Regions from separate parts of the Metabacillus sp. cB07 genome, predicted to be linked through region 2. Evidence: riboswitches for the same ligand, from Rfam matches in the RefSeq annotation. Region 2 holds a riboswitch; the other holds the start of a gene.
The links. A riboswitch is a leader RNA that binds a small molecule or an ion and turns the genes downstream of it on or off. The one in region 2 is predicted to bind thiamine pyrophosphate.
Positions count from the first base shown of each region.

Region 1: linked by a shared signal. The riboswitch ahead of tenA (thiaminase II) and the one ahead of thiT (energy-coupled thiamine transporter ThiT) in region 2 are both predicted to bind thiamine pyrophosphate.

Region 1 covers NZ_CP069296.1:1,031,132-1,035,551, reverse strand. The annotation lists gene thiO (glycine oxidase ThiO) at 1-977, opposite strand, end outside; gene JOJ89_RS05155 (thiamine phosphate synthase) at 961-1,581, opposite strand; gene tenA (thiaminase II) at 1,578-2,264, opposite strand; TPP riboswitch at 2,332-2,440, opposite strand; gene JOJ89_RS05145 (monovalent cation:proton antiporter family protein) at 2,523-4,376, opposite strand; gene mgtE (magnesium transporter) at 4,399-4,420, opposite strand, start outside.
Region 2 covers NZ_CP069296.1:3,294,483-3,298,902, reverse strand. The annotation lists gene JOJ89_RS16980 (GNAT family N-acetyltransferase) at 1-269, shown strand, start outside; gene JOJ89_RS16975 (NAD-dependent epimerase/dehydratase family protein) at 296-1,165, shown strand; gene JOJ89_RS16970 (hypothetical protein) at 1,614-1,802, opposite strand; gene thiT (energy-coupled thiamine transporter ThiT) at 1,895-2,467, opposite strand; TPP riboswitch at 2,573-2,673, opposite strand; TPP riboswitch at 2,815-2,926, shown strand; gene JOJ89_RS16960 (thiamine-binding protein) at 3,020-3,313, shown strand; gene JOJ89_RS16955 (ABC transporter permease) at 3,288-4,073, shown strand; gene JOJ89_RS16950 (ABC transporter substrate-binding protein) at 4,088-4,420, shown strand, end outside.

The sequences.
Region 1 (4,420 bases), 1.9 Mb from region 2:
GTTGCGGCATAAAGATTTTTCATGCCTTCATGCTTAAAAATGTATGGTTTCGCATCTCGCGCTGCCGGTCTCAGTCCGGCCCAGGCTTTTTGAAAAACACTCTTTTTCATGCACGGCATAATGGAAACAGCCTTCTCCATCAAAGAAGCCATCCCTTGTATTGTAGACTCTGCCCTCCAATTCCCCTCCTCCATCGTCGCACCGATGACGATGCTCCCGTCAGACTTCGGAACAAGGTAACAGCTGTCATGAAAAACGGTTGACTCTAAACGGAAACCATCCGGCATGACTGATAGACATTCGCCTTTAACAGGGTGAACAGGAACTGAGATGCCTAATTCCTCAAACAGCTGGCCGCTCCATGTCCCGCCAGTAATGACAAGAGCTTCACAAAAATGAATCTCTCCTGCAGCGGAAATCTCATAATGCGAAGGCTCTGCGCGCATGCGTCCGGCTGCAGCTCCTTCAAATATGGTTCCTCCGTTTATCTGTACCGCCCTTGCCAGCGCCCGGCAAAGAGCGGGAGGGGAAACCTGGCCGTCTTTTGCAATGAACAGTCCTCCTTGCAGATACTCTGTCAGGTTCTTTTCTTTCTTCAGGACAGACTCCCTTGAGAGCCACTCAACATCCGGTTCATTCAAGGCTCTGTCTTTTAGGGAAACAGCTTCCTCAGCCGTCATGGCAAGTTTGAGCATCCCATTATAAACGAGCTGAATGTCTATGCCTGTTTCTTCAAGCAATTCGGCTGCAAGCACGGGATAAAGAGCCCCGCTCTCTTCTGCAAAACGGAAAAACGCATCTGCTTTTTCCGTTTCTGTATGAGCACCAAGCATGCCTGCTGCAGCGGAAGATGCCCCGCAGCCAATCTTTCCTTTTTCAAATATGGCTACTTTACGGCCTGCCTTTGACAGAAAATAGGCAGACATCAGGCCGATGACTCCTCCCCCGACGATGCCGGCATCATAGAATGTCTTCATCAGCCGTTCCTCCTTTCAGCTTTCGTGCAAGCTCTTTTGCCGCATCCACAGGTTTGTCTGCTGAAAACACGTAGGACATGACCGCTGCTCCTGCGACTTTCAGCTTTTTCAGTTCCGGCAGCACATCAGGAGCGACTCCTCCAATTGCATAGACAGGGATGGATACAGATTCGCAAATTGTTTGAAGAAATGAAATTCCTTTCGGCTCAAGGCCGTTTTTTGAATCTGTCTGAAATACATGTCCGGCAATCAGCCAGTCTGCCCCATCCTTCTCCCGATCTATTGCCTCTTTTACTGAATGAACCGAACATCCTGCGCCGAGGTAAGGGTAGTGCTCTTTAACAAACTTTACAGGCAGCCCATGTGCCGGAAGCTGCACTTTTGCCAGTCCCGAGCGCACGGCCGCATCCACCCTGCCGTTCATGATCAGCTTTGATTTTGGAACACCCTTGCGCGCAAGAATCTCCACAAGTTCCGCCAGTTCGCCGGCTGACCTGTCTTTTTCTCTTATATGGATGGCATCCGCATATCTATGTACGTCTGCGAGGATTGAAATCAGCGAATCTGAAGAATGCTTTCCATCCGTTACAAGGTGCAGCTTCATTTTTGCAGCTGCAGAGAATCTGCACGGCCCCACGCTTCAAGGTTTTCAGCCATATCCCAAAAGCGGTATTCATACATAGAGCTGATCAGAAAATGTTCTTTCATCATCATCCGCTCATGAGCGCTTGCTTTTTCAGCCAGCTCATCAAAACGGTTCACCTGTTCAAGAACAAGCTCTTTAAACCAGTCGCCATGGTAGGTCTCAATCCATTTTTCATAAACGGCATCTCCTGGCTTGCAGTCCTTCAGGCGCTCTCCTACTTCGTAATAAAGCCAGTAGCAAGGCAGCAGAGCAGCTATGATTTCACCAAGATTTCCAGTCGCGACCGCGCGGTACATATGAGATGTATAAGCATAAGCTGTAGGCGCCGGCTTAAATTCCGCGCGTTCTTTCTCTGTTATCCCGAGCATTTTTGAAAACTGCTGATGAAGGGAAAGTTCTGCCTCATAGGTCCCCTGAGAATGAACGGACATTCTGAACGTTGTATGCAGATCAGGAGCCACGGCACCGGCAAACGCCTGCACTTTGGCAAAATGAGTCAAGTAATAGGAATCCTGCATCACATAAAATTTGAACTTTTCTTTTGACAGCGTCCCGTCACCGATTCCTTTAACAAAAGGATGGTGAAAGCTCCCTTCCCACCATTCATTTGCGTACTCCCTGCATTCTTTTGAAAATTGCATGACGTATCCTCCTTTTCTTTTTAAACAGCAAAAAACCACTTTTCGCATAGAAAAGTGGTGTATGAAATAGACCCTTACACCACTTCCCTACGCTGGTGTTAACCAGATCAGGTTCTGAGGGTCTCGGAGTCACACTCCGATCTCAGCCCTTATGAAGGGCTCCCCTAGCGGTTCATCGTATAAAATTTTCTGAATGTTTTACATGCCCATCATACCACGATAAAAATATCTTTCAAGGCTTTTGCAGGAAATTTCTGCTTAATTTTTGTGAAACTCAAGCTCCTGCCTCAGTTCATCGATATATTCGGATGATCCCGTTAAAATCAGCAGATCTCCCCGTTTCAGCTCCGTATCGCCGTGAGGAACAATCGACTCATTCTCCCGGAAGATCCGGACAAAAATGACGTCTCCGGTAAACGGGAAGCTTCTGAGAACCATTCCATCATAGCGTCTGTTGTTCATTTTGATTTGATAAAGGGCAGATTCGCTGTGCGTCAGGATTTTCATGATGCCCGGCGCTTCGATCAGGGCTCTGAGCAGGGTTTTGGTCGAGAGCAGAACAGAGAACACGTCAATGTTCTTTGCTTTCAGCTGCTCATCAAGCAGAGGCGAAGCAATACTTGCAATGACCCTTTCGACCTCAAGCTCTTTTGCCATCAGGGCAATTTCCGCATTCGCATCCTCATCGCCAGTTGCTGCAATAAGGATGTCCGAATCAAATACACCTTTATCCTGAAGCGTCTCAATCGAATAATCGTCCAGCTCTTCAATTTGAAAAAGAGATTCGGCAATCTGCTGTTCGTTTTTATCAACATGCGTATGATAGATGATTGTTTCATACAGATTCGGATTCAGTTCTCTCGTTACCGGAAGCGTCATTTGATTGGCTCCTATGAAAGCAACCTTCAGCTTTTTCTTTGAACCGAGTTTTTCAGGGAAAAGCTTTTTAAATCCAATCGGCGTAAAGATGCTTGTCAGAACGGCCGTCAGAATGAGAGCTCCGGACATCTGCGAGTCAATGACATTGACACGTTCTCCAATCGTCGCTGCGGCGATAACAAGCGACAGAGTGGATGTGAGCAAAAAACCGGCAGCAAGAGTCGTTTTCGTATCGTACCATCTTTTCAAAAGGTAAATCGGCACAATTTTTGAAATGAGAAGCGCTATAAATAAGAGCGGAATCAGCATCAGGATTTTAGGGTCCTTAAAAAGCGACCAAATATCAAGGTCCACTCCAACCATGACAAAGAAAATCGGGATCAGAAATCCGTACCCGAACGAGTCCATCTTCTGAACCATTTCTTTATTCGGGGAAAGAAGAGATACGAGCACGCCTGCTAAAAAGGCACCGAGAATGTTTTCTGCACCAATCGTTTCTGAAAGCGCAACAAGAACAATAATGAGTGTGAAAACAGCTCTTGTCCCAATTTGAATCGTGCCTTTAGAGAGCGTTTCAATAAAGGATCTGCTCTGAAAGGTTTTGCCTATAAAGTAAAGGGCGACACCAGCTCCGAACAAAATGAGCATCAGCCACATATTCGTATTTTCCCCGCCGTAAATGGAAGCAAAAACTGCAAGCAGAATCATTGTCACCAAGTCCGCAATGACGGCGACAAGAAGGATAATCTGCCCGATGTTCGACTTCATGATGCCTGCATCCTTAAGCGTCGGCACGACCACACCGAGTGAAATGGTCGAGATGATCAGCGTCATCAGGAATGCATTTTCTATAAATCCGATCAGGACAAACAGATAAGAGAGCAGCAGGGAAAGAATAAAGATGCCGGCAAATACGAGTAAAGAGACCACGAATGTATTCGGCGCCTCTTTTCCGGATGGCAGCACCTCTTTCTTCCTGCCGCCGATAAACGCTGTGAAATCAATTTCAAGACCGCTCAGAAACATGAGAAAAATAAATCCGAGCATAGACAGAGTTTCAAGCCACATATCCTGCTGAACAAGGTCAAACCCGCTTTTGCCGATCACAATCCCGATAATAATTTCTGCTACAACGACCGGCATCACCTTTATTTTAAAGCGGTGCAGGATGAGCGGAGTGATAAAAGCTGCAAGAAGGACAATGACAAGTGATGAAAAAGAAGCTCCGTGCAAGGTTTTTCCCTCATTTCTGTAGTTAAATTAAGTACTGCATAAAC
Region 2 (4,420 bases):
GCGAATTATACGCCATCTATCTTCTGAAAGAAGCACAAGGCGCAGGTGTTGGTAAGAGCCTGGTTCGTGCGGCAGCAGAGGATCTGATGAACCTGAACTATCAATCAATGATGCTGTGGGTGATGAATGCCAACCCGTCGAAGGGGTTCTATGAACGGTACTCTCCCGAAAAAGTGGGAGAGGATACGTACGCGATTGAAGGCACCGATCATCCGGAGACAGCATTCGGCTGGAATCTGAAGGAATTGACAGCGCGGCTGAATACATAATGAGAGAGGGAAATACATTGAAAACCGTGTTAATACTTGGAGGCACACAGTTTTTTGGGAAGAGGCTTGTTCATAAACTGCTTGAAAACGGAGTGGTTGTGACGGTCGCGACAAGAGGCAGAACCCGGGATGATTTTGGAGACGGGGTCGAGCGTCTTGTCATTGACCGGGAAAAGAAAGAATCAATGACGAGAGCTTTTGAAGGAAGGCAATGGGACGCTGTCTATGATCAATCCTGTTTCTCGCCGCTCGAAGCCCAAACGGCTTATGAAGCGCTTGAGGGTAAAATAGGCCATTATATCTTTACATCAACAATGGCCGTCTATGAATTCGGCAAAGAACGAAAGGAAACGGATTTTAACCCGCTTTCGTTCGAACCGACGTTTAAAGACCGCAAAGAATATGGGGGAATGACCGGCTATCGGGAGGCAAAGCGCGGTGCCGAAGCTTATTTGTTCCAGAATGCAAAAGTGCCGGTGGCAGCTGTCAGGCCTGCTCTGGTCATCGGTACCGATGATTACACCGAGCGTTTCCTTTTTCATGTAGACAAAGTGAAAAGGGAAGAGTCCATTGGGGCGAAAAATGACAATGTTTCTTTCAGCTTCACTTCATCTGAAGACGCTGCAGGTTTTCTTTTACATATAGGAAAAGAAAAGCTGACAGGAGCGTATAATATAGCGTTTGAAGACAATCTCTCCCTGAGAGAACTGATCGGCAAGATTGAGAGTGCTGCAGACAAAACCGCAGTCATTACTGAGGAAGTGTCAAAAGAAAATGCTTCCCCGTACGGTCTTCCGGGTGACTGGACGCTGGATGTGACAAAAGCACAAATGACAGGATATTCTTTTGGGGACATGAACGAGTATGTTGAGAGTTTAATAGAAAAGCTGCTGTAAACTCTCGCGGGAGTCTCTGTGAAGGCAGAGACTCTTAATAAGCCTCTGTAGCTCTAGAAGGGAAGAGCGCCGGAAAACAGTAGAACCGGGTCGCAAGGCAAAGGTTTCAGAAGCACCGAAAAGCAACTATGCTGAGGCAGGTGAAATTCCTGCCGGTGAAAATCCGTAGGGAAGCGTGTTCCCCTTAGCCTATGCTTACGAAAGGAGTGCGGGTTCGAATCCCGCCAGAGGCATTAAAAAGACCCGGCAGACATCTGCCGGGTTCTGCTTTTTGTTAAAGGAATTATAAAAAATAAAAGGCTGTTGATAACATAACAAAGTTATCAACGGCAAGCTCCAGCGCCTAGATCCTCTGTCAGAACAAATCCCTCAAAAAAGGCGGGAACCGGACTTTTCCGCCGGATTCTTATCTGCCTATCGGAGCGGGCCTTGGCGCTTGCACTTTTGTTCAGATTTGCTGGTTAAAAACCGCTGCAAAATAAGCAAAAACAAATGCGAGCGGAAATGAAAAAACAACCGACCATCCTCTGACAGGGCCATCTTCGCCGCTGATCCGCAGCGCTTCAAAGTAGCCATACAGAAAATGAAAGATGGATAGAAAAAAGGCAAACAGCATGAGTGAGTATGTGAGATTCATTTCATGGCCTCCAATAGGAAATCTATTACTACTAATACATGCTGAAAAAGAAGAGATTATGATAAAAAGCACCGGATTTCCGGTGCTTTTCTCTATTTTCTATTTATGATCAGCGCTTTTGATGTCAGCAGCATCAGCACAAGAATGATCGTACAGATGATAAATGTCGGAATCATGTAGGATGCGTTGTACCCTGCTGAATAGAGGAGCACCGGCTGATCTCCTGCAAACTCAGCGAAAAAGACAGCGCCAGCGAGTGTGTGGGCTGCAAATCTCAGGAAGCTTCCAAGGAAAGCGGCAAGTGTGACATAAAGAATCAGGCGCCATTTGTTTAAAGAATGGAGAGAGTTCTGAATTTGCTTATAAAAAATACCTCCGGCACCAACCGCTGTAAAGGCGACAAAGTAATCCAGAAAACCCTGTACAGGATGGACAATGGTCGTATAGCCCATGACCGTCTGCAGCAGGCCGAGGAGAAAGCCTGTCAGCAGTCCGCCTTTTAGACCGTGGCGAAATCCCATGATCAGTACGGGCACCATTGCAAGTGAAATCGATCCTCCCTGCGGCATTTTGCCGATAAAGCTTGTCGCTAAATCTAAAAGAAAGGCAATTGCAGCAAGAATCGCTGCTTCCAATAAAAAAACCAGGCGCTTATTTGTTTGCATGATTTTACCCCTTTTCGGCATTCGACCGGGGCCTTTTCTCCATAGAAAAAAGCAATGCGGGGAATGTCGGATGGTTTCCACGCACTGCTTTGGTTGGGTTATCACTTGAATCCATCGCCACATCCCTACGTAAGCTTTAACTTAACAGGTTCAACGGGTCAGAACATAACGTTCACTCTCAGCCGGCGGCTCCCCAAGTGGTCAAATGCGATATATGATTTAGACACTACTATACAGGAAACTGCAAAATTCGACAAGCCTAAATTCTATTTTTTTTCAGAAAATAGCGGAAAGTATTTTTCCTTTCTTTACAAGTCTTGTAAAACTTGCTATAGTTTCCATGAATCTTATAGAAGCAGGGGAGCTGAGTGAACTCGGCTGAGAGGATACTGATTCTTGTATCGACCCTTTAACCTGATCTGGGTAATGCCAGCGGAGGGATACAGGAAAAGAGTCTATTTTCCATGAACTTTGCGAATGCTTAAGGCTGCCCTAACCGGCAGCCTTTTTTTGCATTTTCTAAGAGATTCACAGAAAGAAAGGGAGGAATTCATGATGTCCAGTGTAAACCTTGCGTTTCAAGTACTGCCGAAATCAGCACACGGAAATACATACGAGATTGTCGACAAAGCCATTGAAGTTGTGCAGCAGTCAGGTGTCAAATATGAAGTCGGCGCGATGGAGACCGTTATGGAGGGGGAACTCAATCATCTGCTTGAAATTGTCAAGCAGGCTCAGGATGCCTGTATCGGGGCAGGTGCAAGTGAAGTGATGACGCACATCAAAATTCATTACCGCCCTGCTGAAGGAGTAACGATGGATGAAAAACTCCAAAAATATCGCTGAATCTATATCAGGAATAGCGCTGCCTGCAGCCGTTCTTGCCGTTTTTCTTCTACTCTGGGAGATGGCAGTCGTGCTTTTTCGAATTGAGAAGTGGATCCTGCCAAAACCTACAGACATTTTCATCACCCTGTTTGAAATGAGAGGAACGCTCGGAGTGCACGTTCTGCAGACGCTTACTGAAGCTGTTCTCGGCCTCCTGATAGCAGCAGCTGCCGGAGTGGCCATTGCCATTTTAATTGACCTTTCCCTCTGGATCAGAAAAGCGGTTGAACCGCTCCTTGTCCTTTCACAGACCGTTCCAATTATTGCACTGGCACCTCTGCTGATTATCTGGTTTGGATTCGGGATCTTGCCGAAGGTCATCGTAACAGCACTTGTCTGCTTTTTTCCGATAGCCATTAATCTTGCAGACGGATTCAGTCAGGCAGACAGGGATATGATCAAACTGATGAAGACCATGGGAGCGAATAAACGTCAGCTCTTCTTGAAGGTGAAGATTCCTGCTTCCATGCCGTATTTTTTCTCAGGGCTCAAGATAGCCGGAACATACAGTGTAATGGGAGCGGTTATCGGAGAATGGCTGGGAGCGAGTCAAGGCCTTGGAATTATCCTTACTAGATCCTCTCAATCTTTTTTAACAGAAAAGGTATTTGCCATCATTATCGTCATTGTTGCTTTAAGTCTGGTTATTTTTGCAGTCATTGAATTGCTGGCAAGAGCGGCGATGCCCTGGAAGTACAAAGCGAATAAACACAACTGACATGGAGGAATACGATGAAAAAACTGCGGAGAATGCTCGTCATATTATTCAGCACATCCATCCTTTTAACAGGATGCGCTCCTGCTGAGAATGCCTCAAGTGAAGAAGCAAAAAAAGTGAAGGTCATGCTGGACTGGTTTCCGAATACAAATCATACGGGCATTTATGCAGCAATTGAAAAAGGGTTCTATAAAGAAGCGGGTCTTGAAGTTGAGATAGTAGAACCTGGCGAGGGAGTCAGCGCAGATCAAATTGTTGCATCGGGCGAGGTCGATTTTGCGGTCAGCCACCAGGAAAACATCACACATGCGCGGTCAGCAGGTGTGCCGATCGTTTCTATTGCGGCC